3 regions of the Staphylococcus pseudintermedius genome follow, and region 1 is predicted to be linked to each of the others. Evidence: predicted binding sites of a transcription regulator. Region 1 holds the regulator's gene; each other region holds the start of a gene.
What was found. Region 1 encodes Rex, which represses fermentation and respiration genes when NADH is low (regulators of the CRP and FNR family bind a similar motif). Its sites were predicted from a motif close to TTGTGAAATATTTCACAA; they were not measured.
Positions count from the first base shown of each region.

Region 2: P3U61_RS01820 (nitrate reductase subunit alpha) is a predicted target of Rex. The motif match lies at 4,062-4,079, and genes of this name have one in related genera.
Region 3: P3U61_RS01855 (nitrate/nitrite transporter) is a predicted target of Rex. The motif match lies at 4,625-4,642, and genes of this name have one in related genera.

Region 1 covers NZ_CP120150.1:851,511-859,384, reverse strand. The annotation lists gene agrA (quorum-sensing response regulator AgrA) at 1-599, shown strand, start outside; gene P3U61_RS03885 (carbohydrate kinase family protein) at 659-1,603, opposite strand; gene P3U61_RS03880 (sucrose-6-phosphate hydrolase) at 1,607-3,091, opposite strand; gene P3U61_RS03875 (LacI family DNA-binding transcriptional regulator) at 3,147-4,094, opposite strand; gene P3U61_RS03870 (YeeE/YedE family protein) at 4,326-5,411, shown strand; gene P3U61_RS03865 (sulfurtransferase TusA family protein) at 5,436-5,660, shown strand; gene P3U61_RS03860 (redox-sensing transcriptional repressor Rex) at 5,780-6,427, opposite strand; gene P3U61_RS03855 (ABC-F family ATP-binding cassette domain-containing protein) at 6,579-7,874, shown strand, end outside.
Region 2 covers NZ_CP120150.1:452,859-460,732, reverse strand. The annotation lists gene narH (nitrate reductase subunit beta) at 1-359, opposite strand, end outside; gene P3U61_RS01820 (nitrate reductase subunit alpha) at 349-4,020, opposite strand; gene P3U61_RS01815 (hypothetical protein) at 4,771-5,277, shown strand; gene P3U61_RS01810 (5'-nucleotidase C-terminal domain-containing protein) at 5,487-7,829, opposite strand.
Region 3 covers NZ_CP120150.1:462,017-469,890, forward strand. The annotation lists gene P3U61_RS01830 (nitrate reductase molybdenum cofactor assembly chaperone) at 1-482, shown strand, start outside; gene narI (respiratory nitrate reductase subunit gamma) at 475-1,152, shown strand; gene nreA (nitrate respiration regulation accessory nitrate sensor NreA) at 1,168-1,629, shown strand; gene P3U61_RS01845 (sensor histidine kinase) at 1,629-2,663, shown strand; gene nreC (nitrate respiration regulation response regulator NreC) at 2,682-3,332, shown strand; gene P3U61_RS12245 (hypothetical protein) at 4,373-4,489, shown strand; gene P3U61_RS01855 (nitrate/nitrite transporter) at 4,739-5,917, shown strand; gene P3U61_RS01860 (M20 family metallopeptidase) at 6,031-7,629, opposite strand; gene P3U61_RS01865 (DUF3139 domain-containing protein) at 7,813-7,874, shown strand, end outside.

The sequences.
Region 1 (7,874 bases):
CTTATGCTATCTTAGAAACTTCTAAAAACATGACTGATATTGGCTGCTACTTTTTAGATATTCAATTAGAGTCTGATATTAACGGGATTAAATTAGGGAGCGAAATTCGTAAGCACGATCCTGTTGGGAATATTATTTTTGTGACGAGTCATAGTGAGCTGACGTACTTGACGTTTGTCTATAAAGTGGCTGCCATGGATTTTATTTTTAAAGATGATCCTGAAGAATTAAGGACACGCATTATCGATTGTTTAGAAACAGCATTAAAACGGCTTGATTTATTAACAAAAGATCATACTGTTGAAACTTTGGAACTCAAACGTGGAACAAGCTCGGTTTACGTGAACTATGACGACGTGATGTTTTTCGAGTCTTCACCGAAGTCACATCGTTTAATCGCGCATTTAGACAATCGTCAAATCGAATTTTACGGCAATTTGAAAGAGTTAGCTCAACTCGATGATCGATTCTTCAGATGCCACAACAGTTATGTGCTAAACAGAAGAAATATTACAAGTGTCGATACGAAAGAACGGATTGCTTATTTCAAAAATGAAGAATTTTGTTACGTGTCGGTGCGTAATTTGAAGAAAATTTAAAAGCTATATATCGCATTAAAAAGCCAATTTCCCGGATAGGTGGGAGATTGGCTTTTTAATTAAAGTTCTTCTAATGTTGGTAAGCTTGAAATGGCGCCATATTGGGACACGACGCGACCTGAAACTTGATGTGCAAATTTTAAAATATCATGCCCGTGTTGGCGTAATGTCTCAATTGGTTGTTGCTCGGATTGACATAATTTCGCACTGATTGCACCGATAAATGCATCGCCTGCTCCTGTCGAATCCACCACTTGCGCTGGCGGTGTGGGCACTTCAATTGTTGAGCCATCTTCGAAAATTAAAGATGCTCCGCGACTGCCTTTTGTGTAAATGACCGCTTGCACGTTGCCGACAAACAGTGATTTTAACGCTTCCGCTTCATCCTCATGTCGTGTAACAAATGAGAGTTCTTCATCTGAAACTTTAACAACATGTGCACGTGGTAAAAATGCTTGCAATGTCTCGTAATAAACATCATGGTCATCCCATAAAGGTAAGCGCACATTCGGATCAAACACAACGGTCGCACCGACTTGTTCCGACTTATCCAGTAATGTCACATGTGCGCGTTTCATAGGACTGTCAACTAATGCTACCGAACAAAAATGTACTAAATCACCTTGTTGCAACTCAATTGTGTCAATATTTTCAGCTTCATATAGCATGTCTGCACTCGGCTTCCGGTAAAATGAAAAGTCTCGTTCTCCATCATTAGATAAACTGACAAATGCAAGTGCTGTATTCGCTTCTTTTGTCGTTAAAATATGTGAGGTGTCTACTTCAACCGCTTGTAACGTCTCGATGATTTTGTCACCAAAAGCGTCTTCACCCACTTGTGTAATCAAATGACTGTTGCCACCTAATTTTTGAACAGCAGCAGCCACATTACACGGTGCACCACCGACTTGCGGTTCAAACCCTGTCACATCTTTCAATGGCGTCTCTCTTTGTGTAGGAATAAAATCGATGAGCGCTTCACCTATTGCATAAAAACGTTTCATTCATTATCCTCCTTCCACAATATCGTATTTAGTCATTTTCAAATAAATTTGACCGGAATCTGTGACGACTTTAAACTTATTTGATGTCGCTTTAGGGAAAATGCGTGACGTCAACACTCGTTCCCCTTCATTACAAAAGATTTCAATGCTTGATGTATCCACGAAAATACGTAATTGTTTCAAATCCGTATGTAATTGCGTCACCCTCATCGTTCCTTCAACTGGATACGGTAATGCCCCACTATCAAAGCGCTCCAGTGAAACCTGACGTGTCGTTGTATCATACCGAATCGTTGTGGATTCATTGCGTGATGCACGGAGTTGTAATTCAAACGCAGAAGCCTCATTTTCTAAAATATCAACGACCAACTCATATTGCACTCCTTCATAAGGATGGAGTTGTTTAATAAATTTGTTCGCATAACCGAGCGCAACTTCTTCATTTTTACGTAACTTTCTTAAATGCATATGCGGTTTTTGTTTTAATTTGCCGTCTTCAATCGTTAATGTTCTTGGCAAAGTTAAACAGTGTGCCCAACCGTCATCATCTGTCGGATATTCGGTGTCAGGTAGACCCATCCAACCAATTAACACACGTCGCCCCGCTTCATCAGTCATCGTTTGAGGGGCATAAAAATCAAACCCGTGGTCAAGTTCGATAAACGGACCATGATCAAATTCTAATGTATCAAAATTTAACGTTCCCATTATGTAACCGCTTTGGTAAATGTTTTGATACGCATCGCCTTCAGATTCTATGCCTTGTGGACAGAATAGCAAAATATCTTTTCCATGAATTTGAAAATAATCTGGACACTCCCACATATAACCAAAATCTTCTAATTGGGTTTGAATTTCACCTTTAAACTGCCACGGTCCTTCAGGGCGTTCAGCTTCGTATAATACGGCACACCCTGTTTCATTCTCACGTTGTGCTCCTAGCAATGCATACAGTTTCCCATCTTTCTCAAACACTTTAGGATCGCGAAAGTGTTGTGTATACCCTTGAGGAGGTGCCGGAATGGCTGGAGGTAATAGTTTACGGACTGACCCATTTGCTTGCACTTCTGCTACGATTTGACTACTGTGACGGTTCCACTCATTGTCACGATGATTGCCTGTGTACATATAATACAATTTTTGATCAAACGAAAATGCACTCCCACTGTAGACGCCGTGACTATCAAACGTTTGATCCGGGCGTAATACGACACCAAGATCTTCAAACTGTACGAGATTGTTGCTTGTGAGTAACCGCCAATATTTTAAACCATGTACGGCACCTAGTGGAAACCATTGATGTGCGATATAATATTGACCATTAAAAAAGATCAAACCGTTTGGATCATTTAATAATCCTGTTGGGGGCTGAATATGGTAGGTTTGTCGAAATGGAGAGCGGTTCACTTTGGCCGTTAATAACTCCATTTCCTCATGTGTTGCTTCTTCATACTTACGATAACGCTTTTCTCTACTCCATTGCTCCATGATATACCTCCTTTTAACACATTGGTAACGGTTCCACCTCTTTTGAGATAAACCCTCATAATTTGGAATTCACGTCAAGTTGACAACTTTGAATAAGGTCCGGCTGTTCCATTTGAAGCTGTAATTGTTCAAATGCGATACGTCCTGCCGCTTCATATTGATAAGGTAGGGTAAAAATCGTTGGATGAACAATTTGTGTCATAGGATCTCCGCCAAAACCAGCAATCCACGGCGGTTCGGTCATATGGTCGTGCATCAACGCTTGATAGAGCGCCAAAGCAATCGTATCTGTCGCACCGACGTACGCCACAGATGGTTGTTGGGTAAGCTGACCTTTAATTGATTGCAGTGCGGTTTCATAATCAAACGATGTCATCAATGTCTCATATGTCACCTGATTTGCGGTTAACACTTCAATCAAACCTCGAAAACGTTGCTCACCGACCGCGACGTCATCTTCTTGAATACTCGCATAAATGACATGTTGCTTCCCTTGTGCCATAATTTCTCGTCCCATTAGTTGACCAGCTTGATAATCATTGTGGTAAACCGAACTTAACGATGCATGTGCTTGGCCAATGATGATGACTGGTTTATCAATTTCTTGAATGACAGCCATATGTGCATCTGTCACAGTAGTCGCCATAAATAAAATGCCATCCACTTTACTTCTTTTAAAAGATTTCAGCGCATCAAGTTCCTGTTCCACATGACGCTCAGTTAAATTTAACAACATTTGATAGCCAAATGCGTCACATTTCGCTTTAATCCCTTTAACGGTTTGTGACACGGCATGAGAATACATTCTCGGGAAAATAATACCAATCATCATACTTTTTTGTGCTCTTAAACTTTGAGCAAATTGGTTCGGTTCATAACCGTATGTATCAATGACGTGTTGAATTTTTCGCTTTGTTTTTAAACTAATCGATCCTTGATTTAAATACCTTGAAACTGTACTTTTAGAAACGCCCGCTAAATTGGCGATATCCTGTATATTCATTGTTCATCACCTCACAGTCTCAATAGCTATTTTATCATAAAACCCCTCACGATTACTGTATAAAATACGATGCAGTGTAAAAATAAAATTTAACATTCAAGTCTTAGTGAGCAATTTCATCATGTAGTGACAATGCGTATGTTCGAATATTATTTTACGGATTTTATTGCATTCTTTTTGTGCATCCCTTATAATACATACTTAAATAGTCGGATATGGAAAGGGGTTATTTTGATGTGGACAATAATTAGCGGTTTAACTGTTGGGGTTTTACTCGGTTTCGTGATGCAACGTACACGATTTTGCCTAACAGGAGGCTTTAGAGATATGTATGTGCAAAAAAACAATAAAATGTTCTATGCCTTACTGGTTGCTATTTCAATTCAAGCGGTCGGGTTATTTGTTTTAACGTCAATAGGTGTGTTGACTATACATAATGGTACCTACCCTATTATCGGCACCATCATTGGATCATTTATTTTTGGTGTAGGTATTGTATTAGCTGGTGGATGTGCAACGGGAACTTGGTATCGTGCTGGTGAAGGCCTTATAGGGAGTTGGATCGCATTAGTGATGTATGGATTGTTTGCTGCGATTTCAAAATTTGGCATTTTATTACCACTGAAAAATGTGATTAACAGCCCAACTGTCGCTAATGCAGATATTTCTACTTCAACTGGTATACCAAGTTGGGTTTGGATCACCGCTTTAGTAAGTATTACACTATTTTTAGTCATCAAAACTTTACGCAAGCCAAAACCTAAAGTAATGATTCCGAAATTAAAATCACGTTATACAGGTGTACGTTACTTTTTATTTGAAAAACGATTTCATCCATTTGTTGCAGCAATTGCAGTAGGACTCATTGCGTTAATTGCTTGGCCGATGAGTTATTCAACCGGGCGTGAAGGTGGTTTAGGTATTACAACACCTTCTGCACATATCATACAATTTTTAACTACAGGGGATTTATCTCTAATCGATTGGGGCGTCTTTCTTGTTTTAGGCATTTTCTTAGGTTCTTATGTTGCTGCGCGTGGTGCAAAAGAGTTCAAATGGCGTTTACCGGATATTAAAACCATTCGCAACAGTGCCATTGGCGGCGCCTTTATGGGTTTTGGTGCGGCAGTCGCTGGAGGTTGCTCTATCGGTAATGGCTTAGTTGCTACAGCAGCACTTTCATGGCAAGGATGGTTAGGTTTAGCTTCAATAATACTAGGGACATGGTTCATGAGTTATTTCTTATTTGTAAAACCATTAAATGCCGCGCGACGTCAAACGCAAATTGCGAGTACTTCAGCAAGCGCATCTCATTAAATCATTAAAGAAAGGTGATAAAAAATGAAACACACATTAGGCACTATCGGAATGGTATGCCCTTTCCCATTAATAGAAGCACAAAAGACAATGGAAGATTTAAATATTGGTGATGAGTTAAAAATAGATTTCGATTGCACACAAGCTACAGAAGCTATACCTCAATGGGCAGCAGAACAGAATTATCCCATTACTGAATTCGAGCAATTAGGTGATGCTTCTTGGACCATTACCGTGCAAAAAGCTTAATGATTGACACACAAAAAGCAACGCCTGCCTTATTCACAAGGACGTTGCTTTTTTGTTATCTAGTCATTATTAGCAAACTCTAAAAAGAGCAATTGTTTATAAGCTCAGTTCGTCAACATTTACCCTTCCGTCGCACCATAATTTTTCATAAAGAAGAGTAACGATTGGAGTTCAATCCCTAAGTCAATTTGATGTACTTGTACTGATTGTGGCGCGTGAACACGTTTAGGCGTAAAATTCAAGATACCTTTGATACCTGCTTCGACTAATTGATCAGTCACTGCCTGTGCTGCTGATTCAGGTGTCGTAATAATAACAACTTCTAATTCTCCTGAAGCAATAGTTTCTTTAATGTCATCCATCGACTTAATCGTAATATCCCCGACTGTAGTACCGATAATGTCTTCTCTAATGTCAAAAGCTTCTGTAATGGTCATATCATCATGTATTGAAAAGTTGTAAGAAATTAACGCCGTACCTAAGTGACCGACACCGACAATACCAATTTTGATAATATCTGAATCACTTAATTCTGATTTAAAAAATTCTAATAAACTATCAATATTATAACCGTAACCTTTTTTACCTAATTCACCAAAATAAGAAAAATCTCGACGTATTGTGGCTGAATCTATATTTAAGCCTTCACTAATGGCTTTTGAATTAACACGATCTTCGCCTTTCGCTTTTAAAGTATTCACAAATCTATAATACAAAGGGAGACGTTTTAAAGTCGCTCTAGGAATTTTGTTCATTGATTTTCCCATTTTGAAGTCCTCCGATATGATTTCTAATATATGTGATAGCTTTCACAGTGTGTGTTTAATTATAACTTAATTTATATGATAAGGAAACATTTAGTATTTGATACATATAGGGTTTGTTGTACAATAAATAAGAATGAAAGGAGTATGCCCTATGATTTTAATGCAGTTAAGTCAGATTACGAAATCGTTTGATGGCGAAGAAATTTTTGAAGGCGTTAATTTTGAAGTGAAAACAGGTGAGCGCATTGGTATCGTAGGTCGAAACGGTGCGGGAAAATCCACATTGATGAAAATTATCGCAGGTGTAGAATCATATGACTCAGGCCACATCTCAAAAATCAAAGGTCTAAAACTCGGCTATTTAACACAACAAATGACTTTAAATACTGAAAATACAGTTTTTGAAGAAATGGCAAAACCTTTTGAACAAGTGAAAGCGATTGGCAAACGTATGCAAGAAGAAACCGACTGGCTTGCTGCACATGCGGAAGCTTATGAAACGACGGAATATCAAACGCATATCGCAAAATATGAACAATTATCTAATGAATTTGAACAACTCGGAGGCTATCATTATGATAGTAAAATCAAAACTGTGTTAAATGGCCTTGATTTTAGTGAGGCTGATTACGACCGACCTATTAATGATTTTAGTGGAGGTCAAAAAACACGGCTCTCACTCGCGCAAATGTTATTGAGTGAGCCAGACTTGCTATTACTCGATGAACCGACAAACCATTTAGACATGGCAACAACAGAATGGTTAGAAGATTATTTGAAATATTTTAAAGGTGCTATCGTCATTATTTCACATGACCGCTTCTTCCTCGATAAAATTGTGACGCAAATCTATGACGTCTCTCTAGGCGAAGTGAAACATTATGTCGGCAATTATGCAAAATTTATTCAGTTACGTGATCAATACTTTCAAAAGCGACTCGCGGAGTATGAACGTCAACAAAGCGAAATCAAAAGACTAGAAACGTTTGTCGAAAAAAATATTACCCGTGCATCTACAAGCGGTATGGCGAAAAGTCGTCGTAAAATGTTAGAAAAAATGACGCGTATCGAAAAGCCCATGCTCGATGCGAGAAGTGCGAACATTCAATTCGATTTCGATCGCAATACAGGCAATGACGTTATGCATATCCAAGATTTAGAGATAGGTTATCGTACACCGATTACAGCACCGATTCGTTTTGAAATTAATAAAGGCGATCACATTGGCATTATCGGACCGAATGGTATTGGGAAATCGACATTAATTAAAACTTTAGCGAAACGACTTCCCCCTCTCTCCGGTCAAATTATTGAAGGTGCTAATTTAAAAATTGGTTATTACGACCAGAAACAAGCAGAGTTCCGTTCTAATAAAACCATTTTAGATTTTGTCTGGGACCAATACCCTCATATGCCTGAAAAAGATGTTCGTGCGGTGTTAGGACGC
Region 2 (7,874 bases), 400 kb from region 1:
TGGCTTGGTTTCGCTTTTGTCAGATGTTCGTAGTTGTATGTCCAAGGCTCATAATAATCTTGAATGACTGGCATATCCGGATTGTAGAAGATTTTACCTAATGCAATTTTGTTTAAACGTGTCCCTGATTTCAGCTCTAATTTCCCTTTTTTGTTTAAGACCCATCCGCCTTTATATGTTTCTTGGTCTTCCCAACGTTTTGGGTAACCAATACCCGGTTTCGTTTCGACGTTATTGAACCACATATATTCAGCGCCTGGTCGATTGGTCCAAGTACTTTTACATGTCACACTACAAGTATGACAGCCGATACATTTATCTAAATTCAATACCATTGCGACTTGTGCTTTAATCTTCAAGCCAATCCACCTCTTTCATCTTTCTTACAGCGACATACACATCACGCTGATTCCCAATTGGTCCATAGTAATTAAATGAATAACTGATTTGTGCATAACCGCCCATTAATTGTGTCGGTTTTAAATGAATTCGAGTCGGCGCATTATGAGAGCCACCACGTGTACCTGAAATGTCTGATCCAGGTGTTTCGATATGTTTATCTTGCGCGTGATACATAAACATTGTTCCTCGTGGCATACGGTGTGACACGACAGCACGTGCAGTTACGACACCATTTCGGTTGTAAACTTCTAACCAATCATTGTCGTGGATATCATGTGCTGCTGCATCTTCATTCGAAATCCAAACAGTGGGTCCACCACGGAATAATGTCAACATATGTTGGTTATCTTGATATGTGGAGTGAATATTCCATTTTCCGTGTGGTGTTAAATAGCGTAATACAAGTGCATCCACGCCACCTTTCACTGGTTTATCTTTTGTACCGAAGACCATTGGTGGTAATGTCGGTTTATAGACTGGCAGTGCTTCACCAAATTGTTGGAACACTTCATGGTCGATGTAGAAACTTTGACGTCCCGTTAACGTTCTAAATGGTACAAGTCGTTCAATATTCGTTGTAAATGGTGAATAGCGACGGCCTTGTTTGTTTGAACCTGGGAACACCGCTGTCGGTATGACTTCACGCGGTTGTGATGTAATGTTCAAGAACGATATTTTTTCCGATGCACGTTCAGATGAAATGTCTTTCAATGACATTCCTGTTTGTGCTTCCAAATCTTCATATGACTTTTGAGATACACGACCGTTTGTAGCAGAAGACACGTTCAAAATAACATCCGCTACTTTACGTGCTGTATCGATACGCGGTTTATTATTTTTCACTGTATCGTCTTCCCAAGTACCGACCATACCGCGCAATTCATCATATTGGTCTTTGACAGAGAAGCTGACACCATGCGCGCCGACTTTACCGTTTTCAAGTAGTGGGCCAACTGAGATGAACTTGTCATACACATCTGTATACGTCCGATCAACGACTGCAAATGCTGGCATTGTCTGACCTGGTACAGCTTCCACTTCACCTTTAGTCCAGTCTTTCACTTCACCATAAGCGAGTGAAATTTCTTGTTTAGAATCGTGCGCAAGTGGTGCAGTGACCACGTCTTTATAAGTGCCTGTTAAATGCACGCGTGCCATGTCTGAAAAAGTACGGCTCAACGTTTTGAAAATATCCCAGTCTGAGCGTGATTCCCATAATGGATCAATCGCTGGGTTGAAAGGATGAATGAATGGATGCATGTCTGTTGATGAAATGTCATGTTTTTCATACCACGTTGCTGCCGGTAATACGATATCTGAATAAAGTGGTGTCGCTGTCATACGGAAATCTAATGACACGAGTAAGTCGAGTTTTCCGACTGTATCTTCACCCCACTCAATTTCTGATGGCTTGTCTGTTTCATTCGGCTCAGCCATAAGTGCCGATTTGGTGCCGAGTAAATGCTTCATAAAATACTCTTGACCTTTAGCAGAACTTGAAATTAAATTTGAACGCCATACGAAAAGTGACTTCGGATGATTTTTACGTAAATCTGGATTTTCAACCGCAAAACGTGTACGGCGTGATTTCACATCGTCAACCGCACGTTTCAAAATGGCTTCATTCGTAAACTCACCCGCATCACGCGCTTCTTCACCCCACAATAAACTGTTGCGGTCAAATTGTGGATAAGATGGCAACCAACCATTACGTGCCGCTAAAACGTTGTAGTCTGCTGGGTGTTGCAGTTTAATATTTTCCGCTAATGGTGACGCTAATCGGTCAACACCTGACTCTTCGTATTTCCATTGATCTGTCGCAAAATAGAACCAACTTGTCCCGTTTTGTAAACGTGGTGGACCTTGCCAATCTTTCGCGAAGGCAATCGTACTCCAACCTTCAATCGGACGACATTTTTCTTGCCCAACATAGTGCGCCCAACCGCCACCGTTCACACCTTGGCAACCACATAAAATGACTAAGTTTAAAATGGCGCGATAGATTGTATCTGAGTTGAACCAGTGATTGATACCCGCACCCATAATAATCATTGAGCGACCGCCTGTATCAATCGCATTTTGTGCAAATTCGTTCGCTACTTGCGTCACCATGCTCGCTTTCACGCCTGTAATCTTTTCTTGCCACGCTGGTGTGTAAAACGACGTCGCATCATCAAAACCCTTTGCTTCTAACTCATGATTGAAACGTTTCACACCGTATTGACTCGCCATCAAGTCGTATACAGTTGTCACATATGTTGATTCACCATTTGGCAATGTCACACGACGTGCAGGAATGACACGTTTGAAGACACCATTGCCATCATTATCAAAGTAAGGAAACTGTATCGTAATCAATTCATAGTCACCGTCAATGACTGTCATCGCTGGATCAATCTTCTCGCCCGCTTCATTTTCTAACTTCAAATTCCACTGTTTGCCTTCTTCCCAACGTTGCCCCATTGTTCCATTTGGCACTTGTAGTGAATCTGTTAAACGGTCGATAATCATCGGCTTCCATTCACTGTTTTCAGATGTTTGTCCTAAATCACTTGAACGTAAGAAGCGACCTGCTTTAAAACCATTGTCATCTTGATCGAGACATAGGATAAATGGCATATCTGAGTATTGTTTCGCATAATTGATGAACATTTCTGACGGCTCATCTTCATAAAACTTTTGTAAAATGACATGTGTCATCGCTTGTGCAATCGCCGCATCTGTTCCTGGATTTGGTGCTAACCAATTGTCCGCAAACTTCACATTTTCAGCGTAATCCGGCGCAACAGACACCACTTTTGCCCCTTTATAACGCACTTCTGTCATAAAGTGTGCATCCGGCGTACGTGTAAGTGGTACGTTAGAGCCCCACATCATAATATAAGATGAATTGTACCAATCACTTGATTCCGGTACGTCTGTTTGTTCACCCCAAATTTGTGGCGACGCTGGTGGTAAATCCGCATACCAATCATAGAAACTCAACATTTCCCCACCGAGTAACGAAATAAAACGCGCACCCGCCGCATAACTGATCATCGACATCGCTGGAATTGGCGTGAAACCAGCAATACGGTCTGGACCATCTTTTTTAATCGTGTAAATGAGCTGTGCTGAAATGAGTTGAGACACATCTTTCCAATTCGTGCGGACATGTCCCCCTTTACCACGAGCTGACTTATAAATTTTTGCTTTTTCTTCATCTTCTACAATGGATGCCCATGCTTTAATCGGATCTTGATGTTCCTCTAAAGCTGCCGTCCATAAATCCCAAAGCTTGCCTCTCACATAAGGATATTTAATACGTAACGGGCTATATTCATACCAAGAAAACGACGCCCCACGTGGACAGCCACGCGGTTCAAACTCCGGCATATCCGGCCCACAACTCGGATAGTCGATTTGTTGATTTTCCCAAGTAATTACACCGTTTTTCACAAACACCTTCCACGAGCATGACCCCGTACAGTTGACGCCATGTGTCGTACGAACGACTTTGTCATGACTCCATCGTTCACGATACATCTTTTCCCATTCACGGCTTTTATGTTCTAATACTGACCAATTGCCATTAAATTTTTCAGTCGGTTTAAAAAATTGCATTCCAAATTTAGCCATAGATATCCTCCTTTTTCGCATAGCACGCCCTATCACTCTGATTGTACATTTATTCACAAAACGAAGATATTAGGGAATTGCCTAATTCACTAGTGGGAATCCCTAGTGTTTGTTGTGCACATGAAAACGGTTAAAGATGTTGAATACAGTTAGTGTAGACGGAAATGAAAAAATAAGGTAATAGCGAAGTAAATATTTATGGCGAAGATTTTCTGCATTTCAAACATTTTGATAATTATGACTTTTAAAGTTTACAATTAGTATATAATGTAACAATTTGATCAGAATTAAAATTTTTAATAAACAGTTAGGAACGATTATCCATCAGTTAGGCATATTTAATCTTTAAATTGAAAGATATGATAGCCTCTTAGTATAAAGAAAAAATAATTATATTCTTTATTAATTTCAATTTTTAAAATCTAAGTTAAATATCATTAAGGTGGTCAAAAGCTTGATTAATGAATTGTACTGAGAACCAGCTTAATACTCAATATGACAAAGCTTCTTTATGTATGTGCTTGAAAGTAGGGTGTACATTATTATTTAAACAAAATCATTGGGATATAATTATATTAGATGAAACATTGTCAAATATTGATTTTGATAGTAGAGCGCTTATACTAAAAAAAATAAGTGAAATTGTAGATCAAGGAAAAACAAGTATTATCTTAACTTCACATAATAACATCTTAGACGCGTATGAAGGTGATTTTGAAGTAATTCAACTTAATTAAGAGGATGAAAGACATGCAAAATAAAATTAAAGACGCATTATTACAAATTATTTTAATAATACCTTATATAATTTCTTCTATTTTTGTGTTCTATGCTGTGAAAAGTAATGAAAATTTTATGAAAATTAAATTGAATAATATCAAATCTTCTGCTGAAATAGACAATTTCCAATTTAACTTTTTAATAATCATAATTATAATACTATCAAGTATAGTAACCTTATTCATAACATACTTCTTGTTGAAACTCATCATATTTATTTTTAATAGAGATTCTAGTCATAATGGAAAAGATATTTTTATGAGTTTACTTATTAGCTACATGATAACAAACTTAGTTGTTATATTTTATATCAATGTGCTTGGAGCATCATATGAAAGTGCTAAATTTGTTACACCATTCGCTGATTTAATTATATTCACAATGCTATATTATTTAAATACTAAGAATTCTAAAAACACTATACTACTTTTTGTCGCCAAAGCTGTGATAGTCATACTTGGTATGATATTGATTTAAATACACTCAAATTATCGTGGTATTTATAGAAATCAAATTTTAATGATTTCTTAAGTGTTTATATGTGAATAATAGAGTCGGAGAATAGCCATTAATTTACTATTCACCCTCTCATAACATCGAGCGTGAGACTGTCTAATCAAAACCCGTGTGAATGAAGTCCCCCCTAAAGTTGAACCTTACCACTCAACTTTAGGGGGGATACTCATTTATGCGTGGTGCTTTTGACGTCGCATAATCACTAAACCTGCACCTAGCATGAATAGGCCGCCTACGATAGGTGCTTGTTCTGTCGCACCTGTGTTTGGTAACTGTTGTGCGTCATTCTTAGCTTCATGATGACCTAATGCTGAAACATTTTGTGTCATTACCCTATGCGCTTGTGCCATCTTTCCTGTCGCATCAGTAGATATCATGCTCACTGCTGGTACCATGGATTGAGCCATACCACGATGTTCAGACGCTACGTGCATAGCTGTTTGTTGTGACTGTCCCTCTGCTGTCGGCACTTTTGTCATCGGCACCATTTTGGATCGTTTTGTTTGCGGGAATAGAATCACGTTATCCCCTTTTGATGACGGTGGTGTTATCTTTGGCATTTCACTGTTTTGAGCTGGTTTACCGTTAATAATACGTTGTGGTGCTGTTGTCGCATATTGTGATAAATCGGCTGTTTTCAAATAGTTCGCAAAGACTTGTTCGAGTGAAATCCCTTCCTCACGAGGTCCTCCAAACATGTCAAAACCGTCTCCACCTGAAGCTGTAAAGTCGTTCATCGCGACTGCATATGTCCGACTCATATCTAAATCTTCAAATTGACCTGTTTGCTTGTTTAACACTCGAATCACGTTAATACGTTCGCCAGGTGCTTTATTCATATCGAAATAAACTTGAATTGATTTGGATACTTGTAACAGACCGCCATTTGCCGATAATTGCGTTTCACCGCCAGTTGTCATCGTTGGTGCACTTAAACTATGTTCGAAAGCCTTCCACACATCGCTACCTTTGACTAAAATTTGCGCAATCGTATTGCCGAATGGTAACACCGTAATCACATCATTTAATGTCACTTTGCCTTTCGCAATCGATGCACGAATCCCACCACTGTTTGTCACTGCAAAATCGGACGGACGACTGAAACCTTTTTGACCATAAGCTTCCATTGCATCAGTAATGGCATTCCCCAAGTTCGTTTCATGTGTTCTTACATCATCACGTTCACCTTGAAAATCAACTGTATTATTCGGAATAATCACTTCTGATGTTGCTTTAAGAAATGCTTCATTCGCTTTATCGACTTGTGCTTTCACAGCAGCATCTGGTTGCAACTTCGCTAAATTTTTGACATTGAGCAAACTCGCTTCAGCATTCGAAAACTGCTGACCAGACTGTTTGAACGTCAATTTACCCACATTCGCGAGTGCTGTCCCTGTTTGCGCTAATACGTCTTGATCAAACTTTTGACCATGTTCAATCACCGTATGCGAATGCCCATCAATAACAAAAATCGGATGATGATATTGTTTATTTTGACTGAGTTGACGTGTTAAATAATCCCCACGCCATGCTTCTTTGGTTGTCGGATCAATCCCTAAATGAGATAGCACGATAAACACATCAACTTGCCCATTCAAACGATCCATTTCACGTGTCACACTTGTTAACGGATCTGCAAATGTCACACCGACAATGCCTGTTGGACTTGTCTTTGTTTTCGTTTCTGGCGTCGTCACCCCGATCACACCATAACGGACACCATTTTTTTGAATCACGACTGATGGTTTAAATGCCAATTTCCCATCTTTGTATACATTAGAGCTGACAATCGGAAAGTTAAGCATGCCTTCCAATTTTTTCAGTTGATCATAACCAAAGTCGAATTCATGGTTTCCCGCTGTCATGGCATCATAACCGACTGCATTCATCGCTTTCGCCATTTCTTCCCCTTTAGATTGGTTAGATAACGGTAAGCCTTGAAATGCATCGCCCGCATCGACAAGTAAATCCGGATTTTGTTGTTCCTTTAACGTCTTCAACTTCGCCATACCAAGCACGCGGTCTTTCTCTTCCACCATGCGACCGTGAATATCATTCGTATGTAAAATCGTATGTGTCGTTGCCGCCGTTTCATGACTTGCACGATCAATTGATGTCGCTTCTGGTTGTGCTTTTTTAGCCGACAATCTTAACATCATTGGTGTGTCTTTTTCCGCTTGAGCAACATTTTCTGCTGACGTTGGTGCGATTGATTCAATTGTGTCATCTTCAGTCGTAGCTACCGTTGCAGTAGCTGGCCTTTCTTGTTTTAGACCTGTTACACTTTCCGATGGCTGTTGTGCTGTTTCTTCTGTAGTAGCTAGCTGTTGTGATGTCACATCCGGTTGACTCGTATGCGTTGCAGTCGTTTCAGCATCTGCTTCCACTTGAGTCTCCGGAGCTGCTTGTTGTGATGTTTGTTCGGCTGCATCACTTGAAACGTGATTGAAAATCAACACAGCGATGACCAACACCATCAACAGCATCATACTTTTGAGCCCTGTCCCTTTCATATAAAACCTCCTTATTGTCATTACAATTTTATCCTAGCACAAAGC
Region 3 (7,874 bases), 390 kb from region 1:
AAACATTTGAAGAAGTGTTTGATGAGACACATCCAGCTTACCCGCATGTCGTGGCGTATCGAGAAGCAATGTATGAAAAGAGTTTGTCGGAAATACAAGCTTTTTACACAGACACGTTTGATTTTAATGAAAAAGCCACTTTGTATATGACATACAATCAACTGGATACACAAAAAGAACGCGGTCAAATGTTGGCGAAGTTAAAAGTTCTTTATGAAATGTTTGGGCTTGAAATGCCAGCTTCAGAGTTGTCGGATTACTTGCCGCTCATGTTGGAATTCTTATATGCGGCACGCTTTGATGGTGATACACGTGCGCAAGAAAATGTACAACTCGTGATCATGATTATTGAAGATGGGACGTACGCGATGATGAAACATTTGGAAAGTGAGCACAATCCATATGCACATTTAATTCGTGGTCTTCGTGAAACGTTCAAGCATTGTATCGTTCAAGATAAAGAGGTGACACATCATGTTTAATCAATTTTTATGGGTGATTTTTCCGTACCTCTGTCTTGCAGTTTTTGTTATTGGGCACATCGCACGTTATCGTTATGACCAATTTTCATGGACTGCAAAATCGAGTGAATTTATTGAGAAGAAGCAATTAAAGTGGGGCAGTTTGTTGTTTCATCTTGGCGTTATTCCTGTGTTTTTCGGACATGTCGTTGGGTTACTTATCCCTGCACATTGGTTGGAAGCAGTTGGTGTGAATAACCATATCTATCATATCGGTGCAGTGTATATTGGAAGCATTTTTGGTATAATAACGTTAATTGGTATGTTTTTGTTAACAGCGCGTCGTATTACGAAACAAAATGTTCGTCGTTTAAGTTCGGCGTCAGATATTTTCGTTAACTTTTTATTATTACTTATCGTATTTGTCGGCTGTTATGCGACTTTAGTGACGAATGCGACAACGCCAGAGTTTGATTACCGTCAAACAATTTCGATTTGGTTTAGAGCATTGTTTACGCTCAGTCCAGATGCTAATTTGATGACAGAGGTGCCGCTTGCATTCCAATTGCACGTTCTTTTAGGCTTTACGATTATGGCTTGCTGGCCCTTTACGCGTCTCGTTCACGTGTGGAGTGTGCCGGTGACTTATGCAAGTCGTAGTTATATTATTTATCGCAAACATAAAATTTAATGGAAGGTGATGACCGTGAACCAGATTGATTTTTCGCAACATGATTATCAAGCTGAAATAGATAGATTACGTCATGAATACCAGTTTGACTTTGCCGGTATTGCTTTGCCATCAGAAGATCATGTGGGGATGAAAATCAAATGGCGTTACGTGTCAGGCAACTTGAATGAACGATATCGTCGCATTGTGTTACGTAATGGACATGGTATTGCAGGGAATGTGATGAAAACAGGCAAGCCGATGATCATTCCGGATACAACAGATGATGCAATTCAAAATACATTGTTTGATTATCCTATATTGATGAGTGAGCAATTGACGGCTTTGATTGCGATTCCACTGTGGCACAACCATCGTGTGAAAGGTGTCCTTTTGCTCGGACAGCGTAATCAAAAGCCATTGCCACATCTAGCGAAAGACATTTCCTCCATTAAGAGTGTTGGTAGTTTGACAAGTGAAGATAAGGTGATGCAATAATGCCACAACAACAGACCGAATTATTAAATTTTTTACAAGCATACTATCATCAAACATCAGAAATGATTATTTTTATCGATGCACAAGGTCAAGTCATTGATATGAATGAAGCGGCAAAACGCGTCATTTCATCGGATAATGATATGAGTGGGATTTCGACGACGATATGTGGCAGATGTGAAGGGTATACGAACGAACACGCCTTACGCACATGTCAAAATTGTTTTTTGCAGTCTTCTGAAATTGGTGATACGACATTTCAAGTCTTTATGAAAACGACCAATAATAAAATTGAGCCATTTACAGCGACCTATCAAACGATCGATGAAGAACGACAAATTAAAGCCTTTACGCTTCAAAATGTCACAGCACAACTGCAGCGACAAGAAAAGCTATATCAACGTAATATGATCCAAAAAACGATTGCAGCACAAGAGAACGAACGTAAACGGATTTCGCGTGAATTGCATGATGGGGTCGTTCAAGAACTGATCAACATCAATGTGGAAATGCGCTTATTAAAATATCAAAACGATATGGATGTCCTCCTATCTAATGCCAAAAATATTGAAGGCTTGATGACAAAATTGATTGATGACCTGCGCAATTTATCATCAGAATTACGTCCGTCTACATTAGATGATTTAGGACTAGATGCCGCATTTAAAACATATTTTAAACAGATAGAAAATAACTACGGCCTAGCGATCAATTATCATTTTGATATTGACTCGGAGCGCTTTGATGCGGAAATTGAAACTGTCGTCTATCGTATCGTGCAAGAAGCGGTTTTCAATGCGATGAAGTATGCGGATATTGATGATGTTGATGTCATTATTCGCAAAGATGATCACTACCTTTATGCGGAAGTTTCAGATCAAGGGAGAGGATTTGAACCGAGTGATTCGCCTAAAGGAACCGGTTTAGGGCTTTATGGCATGTATGAACGTGCAGAACTGGTGAATGGAAAACTCAATATTGAAACGCAAAAAGGAAAGGGTACGATTGTGTCACTCGAAGTACCAATCAGCTAAAAGTGAGGGGAATGTAGCATGAGAATCGTGATAGCAGATGATCACGCTGTTGTACGTACGGGTTTTTCGATGATTTTAAACTTTCAAGAAGATATGGAAGTGGTGGGTACCGCTGCAGATGGTGTTGAAGCGTATCAAAAAGTGATGGAGCACGCACCGGATGTATTGATTATGGATTTAAGTATGCCACCAGGAGAATCGGGTTTAATTGCGACGAGTAAAATTTTAGATAGTTTCCCAAATACAAAAATTCTCATACTCACGATGTATGATGATGAAGAATATTTATTTCACGTATTAAGAAGTGGCGCGAGTGGCTATATTTTGAAAAATGCGCCGGATGAACAATTATTGTTAGCGATTCGTACTGTTTACCAAGGCGAGACGTATATTGATCCGAAAATGACGACTTCTTTAGTGAAAGAGTTTGTGCATTCATCAAATGACGGTGAGTATTCGAATGATCCGTTTAAAGTATTATCGAAGCGGGAATTGGAGATTTTACCATTGATTGCGAAAGGTTATGGGAATAAGGATATTGCTGAGAAATTGTTTGTGTCGGTGAAGACGGTTGAGGCACATAAAACGCGTATTATGGATAAGTTGAATTTGAAGTCGAAGCCGGAGTTAGTGGAGTATGCGTTGAAGAAGAAGTTGTTGGATTTTTAGTGTTTTAACATGTTGCTCATTTTAAAATTGAGGGAACGTAGCGGGAGTTAAAACATTTTCTGTTATAGGTGTATGTTGCATGATTGCTACCTTGGGCTTGCGTTCCTAGGGGCTGTCCCTACAACTAATCAACGCTTTCATTTTACTGTTATATTTGTAGTGGAAGCGTTGATGGATTTTCCGGGCCAGCTGATCCCTCGGGAGTCTCGCCTAGGTGTGCAATTGATATTTATAAACATTTCGAGTTGAGGATGTTACACGATATTTTGTGTCATCCTCAACTTTTATTTTGAAAGATGTCATTTAAAAAAGCTAACAACATATTCTTACGCACATACTTCAAATAACTTATCATTTTTATTGAGATGAGAAGATGACGTGAAAGGGCATGTGTTAAAAACATTTTCTGTTACAGGCGTATGTTGCATGATTGCTACCTTGGGCTCGCGTTCCTAGGGGCTGTCCCTACAACTAATCAACGCTTTCATTTTACTGTTATATTTGTAGTGGAAGCGTTGATGGATTTTCCGGGCCAGCTGATCCCTCGGGAGTCTCGCCTAGGTGTGCAATTGATATTTATAAACATTTCGAGTTGAGGATGTTACACGATATTTTGTGTCATCCTCAACTTTTATTTTGAGCGGGTTGTTGATACACTTTTATCCACTGCTTCCCGCAACTTTTCTTTTTTTAATGAGAGGGAGATAGAGAGGATGTAGGGGGAGTGAACTAGACGCTTATTCTCAAATGAATTTTTATAGACTATCGAGCAAGGTATTGGGAATTCAGACATTTCAAGGCATTTGCTCTTTTTAATTGAAGTTGAAATTTTACTTGTAATTAGGATTGATATTTCTTGTAATAGATTAAGCTGTTATGCAAATGGGACGAGTTCAATTACGACAGGGTTAATAAATCGAATCTGTGAGAAGTTTGATGTCTTTTATTTAGACATTGTAGGTAAAGATAAATGATTTAAGCCACTTGAAGCGTATCAATGGTCTTTCAAAATTGAAACTACAAAAGAACGTGGTGCACGGTTGTTAGCAGAACTATTTGATCTTCAAAATAAACAAGGTATTACGACCAACGATGATACAAATAATAGGATATTAATGAGCGATGATGGATCAGAACGCATCAATACAAAAATCTAATTTGTTCAAAAGTTTAATACATTAGAGAAGTATATTGGTTATATAAATGGAATAGAGCACATGTCAAATGTGTAAGCGGACACTATCACTTTCGATTGTTAGGGGATACGCTATGTAATAATAGGGTAACTCCTTATGTTATAAATTTCACAATATCGTTAAACTAGAGGTGAAATCTAATCGCGCATCTTATTTGAACTGAAGCTAACGTTCAAGTTGATGCATCTAGTAAAGAAAGGTGAATGAGAAATGAATCAATCGAAAGGTGGCGTACAACTTGCGCTCCAAACACTCAGCCTTGTTGCAGGGTTTATGGCGTGGAGTATCATTGCACCATTAATTCCATTTATTTCACAAGATATTAAAATTTCAAGCGGTCAACTCTCTATTATTTTGGCCATTCCCGTTATTCTAGGATCTGTTCTGCGTGTACCATTTGGTTATTTAACAAATATTGTAGGCGCGAAATGGGTGTTTTTTACGAGCTTTATTGTGTTGCTCGTACCGATATTTTTACTCAGTCAAGCTGGCTCTCCTGGCGCGTTAATGTTTGCAGGATTCTTCCTTGGGGTCGGGGGCGCGATTTTCTCAGTAGGTGTTACATCACTTCCGAAATATTTTTCTAAAGATAAAGTCGGTCTCGCAAACGGTATTTATGGTATGGGGAACTTGGGGACAGCGGTATCTTCATTTTTAGCGCCACCGATTGCAGGTGTCATCGGATGGCAAAACACTGTACGTAGTTATTTAATTGTCATGGCAGTCTTTGCAATCATCATGTTCTTTTTAGGAGACAATAAAGAACCTAAAGTGAAAGTACCACTTGTAGAACAAACGCGTATTTTAATGAAAAACTATAAACTGTATTATTTAAGCTTATGGTATTTTATTACGTTCGGCTCATTTGTCGCATTTGGCCTATTTTTACCGAACTTCCTCGTACAAAATTTCGGTATTGATAAAGTTGATGCAGGAATTCGTACAGGTGTGTTTATCGCGTTAGCGACGTGTTTGAGACCTCTTGGCGGTATTTTAGGGGATAAATTTAACGCGGTGACGATGTTGAAAATCTTCTTCTCTATTATGATTGCGGGTGCTTTTATCTTAGGTGTTTCGAGTCAAATTTCATTGTTTACAATCGGCTGTTTAACAGTGAGTGTTTGTGCCGGTATTGGTAACGGACTTGTGTTTAAATTAGTGCCACATTATTTCACAAAAGAAGCGGGTGTCGCAAACGGTATTGTTTCTATGATGGGGGGGCTTGGCGGATTCTTCCCACCGCTTGTCATTTCAGCTGTGACATCTATCACAGGTACGAGTCATTTCGCATTCATCTTGTTATGTGTATTCGGATTAATTGCACTTGTAACGATGTTTAACTTATCTAAACGTGAAAAAGCAGCCGCAAATAAAGCGACTGTGTCATAATACTGACAAGTGATTCAGAGTAGAGCATTGTTATGAATAAAAAGAGGACCGAGAGACGTCATGTTTCTCAGTCCTCTTTTCATGTCGTGATTTGGCAATATTTTACTATTCAATTATGATAAAAAATGTGTTTTGATTATTGTTTCTAAAATAATAGGTAACTCTTCAAAGGCACTCTGTTGATGTACGCGCTCGGTCACTTTATGGGCGTCCTTACCGATAGGACCACAGTTCAAAAATGGTGCTTGAATCCGTTCAATCGCTTCAAACGGAATATGATATGTCTGGCCAAATACAGGTGTGTGATCGCGAAATGCGTCAAATCCTGAACCATTTGGAGATGGCGCAACGTAACTTAAATCACTAATACCATTAAAATAATGAATGCGTTCTGACACACGATTGAATTGTTGCTTGGCAGTGTCTGTAATCGTTTGTTTAATTGCTTCAACTAAAGGGTGAAACGATGCATTCGTTGCTGGATAATACGGTGGTGCAAAGAATGTAACAACGACAGGGCCAAGTGATTTACAAAGGCGAATAAGCGCATCAATAATCAAAATAGACTGTGCATGGGGCTCTTGTTCGTTTTGAATGGCTTGGTCAACCCTGTCTTGAACTGCGCGCTCACCATGATGTTGACATGCATATTGATACAACTCTTGATAAGTCAGCAACTGCAACTGAGGTAGCGGTGCGACGTCTTCATCTTTCATTCGTTGTTGGTAAGCCCCCCAAGCTTTATGCATGCCTTCTTTGACCGCCGCATTAAATTGTTGGAAAACATCATTTGCGTTCTGTTTAAATAAGAAAAGATTAAATAAAGCGACTGTACGAAATGGCGTTTGGACATCATAATGATGCTTAACATCATTCATTTTTAATGTGACAGGGAAGGGCGTCGACTCACCTTCAAATGTCTCTTTAAAACGAGCGCTATATTCAATTTCTTGAAGGATATAACTCATCATAAAATTCGAACTTAAACCGAGTGCGGGCGTACCGACATGGGTTTCACGACCATTCACAAAAACGCCTGGCATAATTTTGCCAATCGACCCGCTATAAAAATAATGGATGTCATTGCCTTGTTGTTGAAATGTCGGCTCACTATTTAAATGTAAGACGATATCGAGTTGATGTTGCTGACAAAGTTCATCTAAGTGTGCCACTGCGGCATGCATTCCTTTTGAAGTGACTTCTTCGTCAGGTACAGTCATCAAAATGAGGTTGATATCCCATTGTTCGATGATGGCTTTTTCAATGAGTGACATATGTAACATGAGGCCGGGTTTCATATCCATACTGCCGCGACCAAATAAATATTGACCGGACTGAATATCGACTTGAACTTCTTTATCAAAATCCTCAACATGTCCTTGAAAAGTTGCTGTGAGGCGATCCATATCAAAAGCTTCAGATTGGTATAAACCAAAATCTTCAATACCCACTGTATCAAAATGACTGATACATGTGACGGCTTTGTGAGAGGTAGCGCCAAGATATAAAGCAACTACCGCATGTCGACCATCGTCAGTCGGTACGAGATGGATCTGTTCAGGGTGTGCTTTGAAATAATCAAGAGACATCAATTGATCTTTCACTAAATAAGGAAACGATTGTTCACCTTCTGAATGTGTCACACTTTGATGTGCAACGAGTTGTTTTAACAGTAATGCTCTTCCTGCTGCTGTTTGCCAATGTGTTTTCATACTATCTTCTCCTTTGTGTACTGTTTCCAGCATACAATCTCATTGTAAGTGTTTTCATAGCATTTGCCAATGACATCCAATGACTTTATGACGTTTGTGTGACGGAGGAAGTTCTCTTAGATGTCTCAAACTGATTTGTGTTAATATAGTAAAATAAGATAGTACAAAGTGGGGGCATATGACATGTTAAAAAAAATAATCGGTATTATTTTGTCACTCATCGTTATATTTATCGTTGTTGCCGG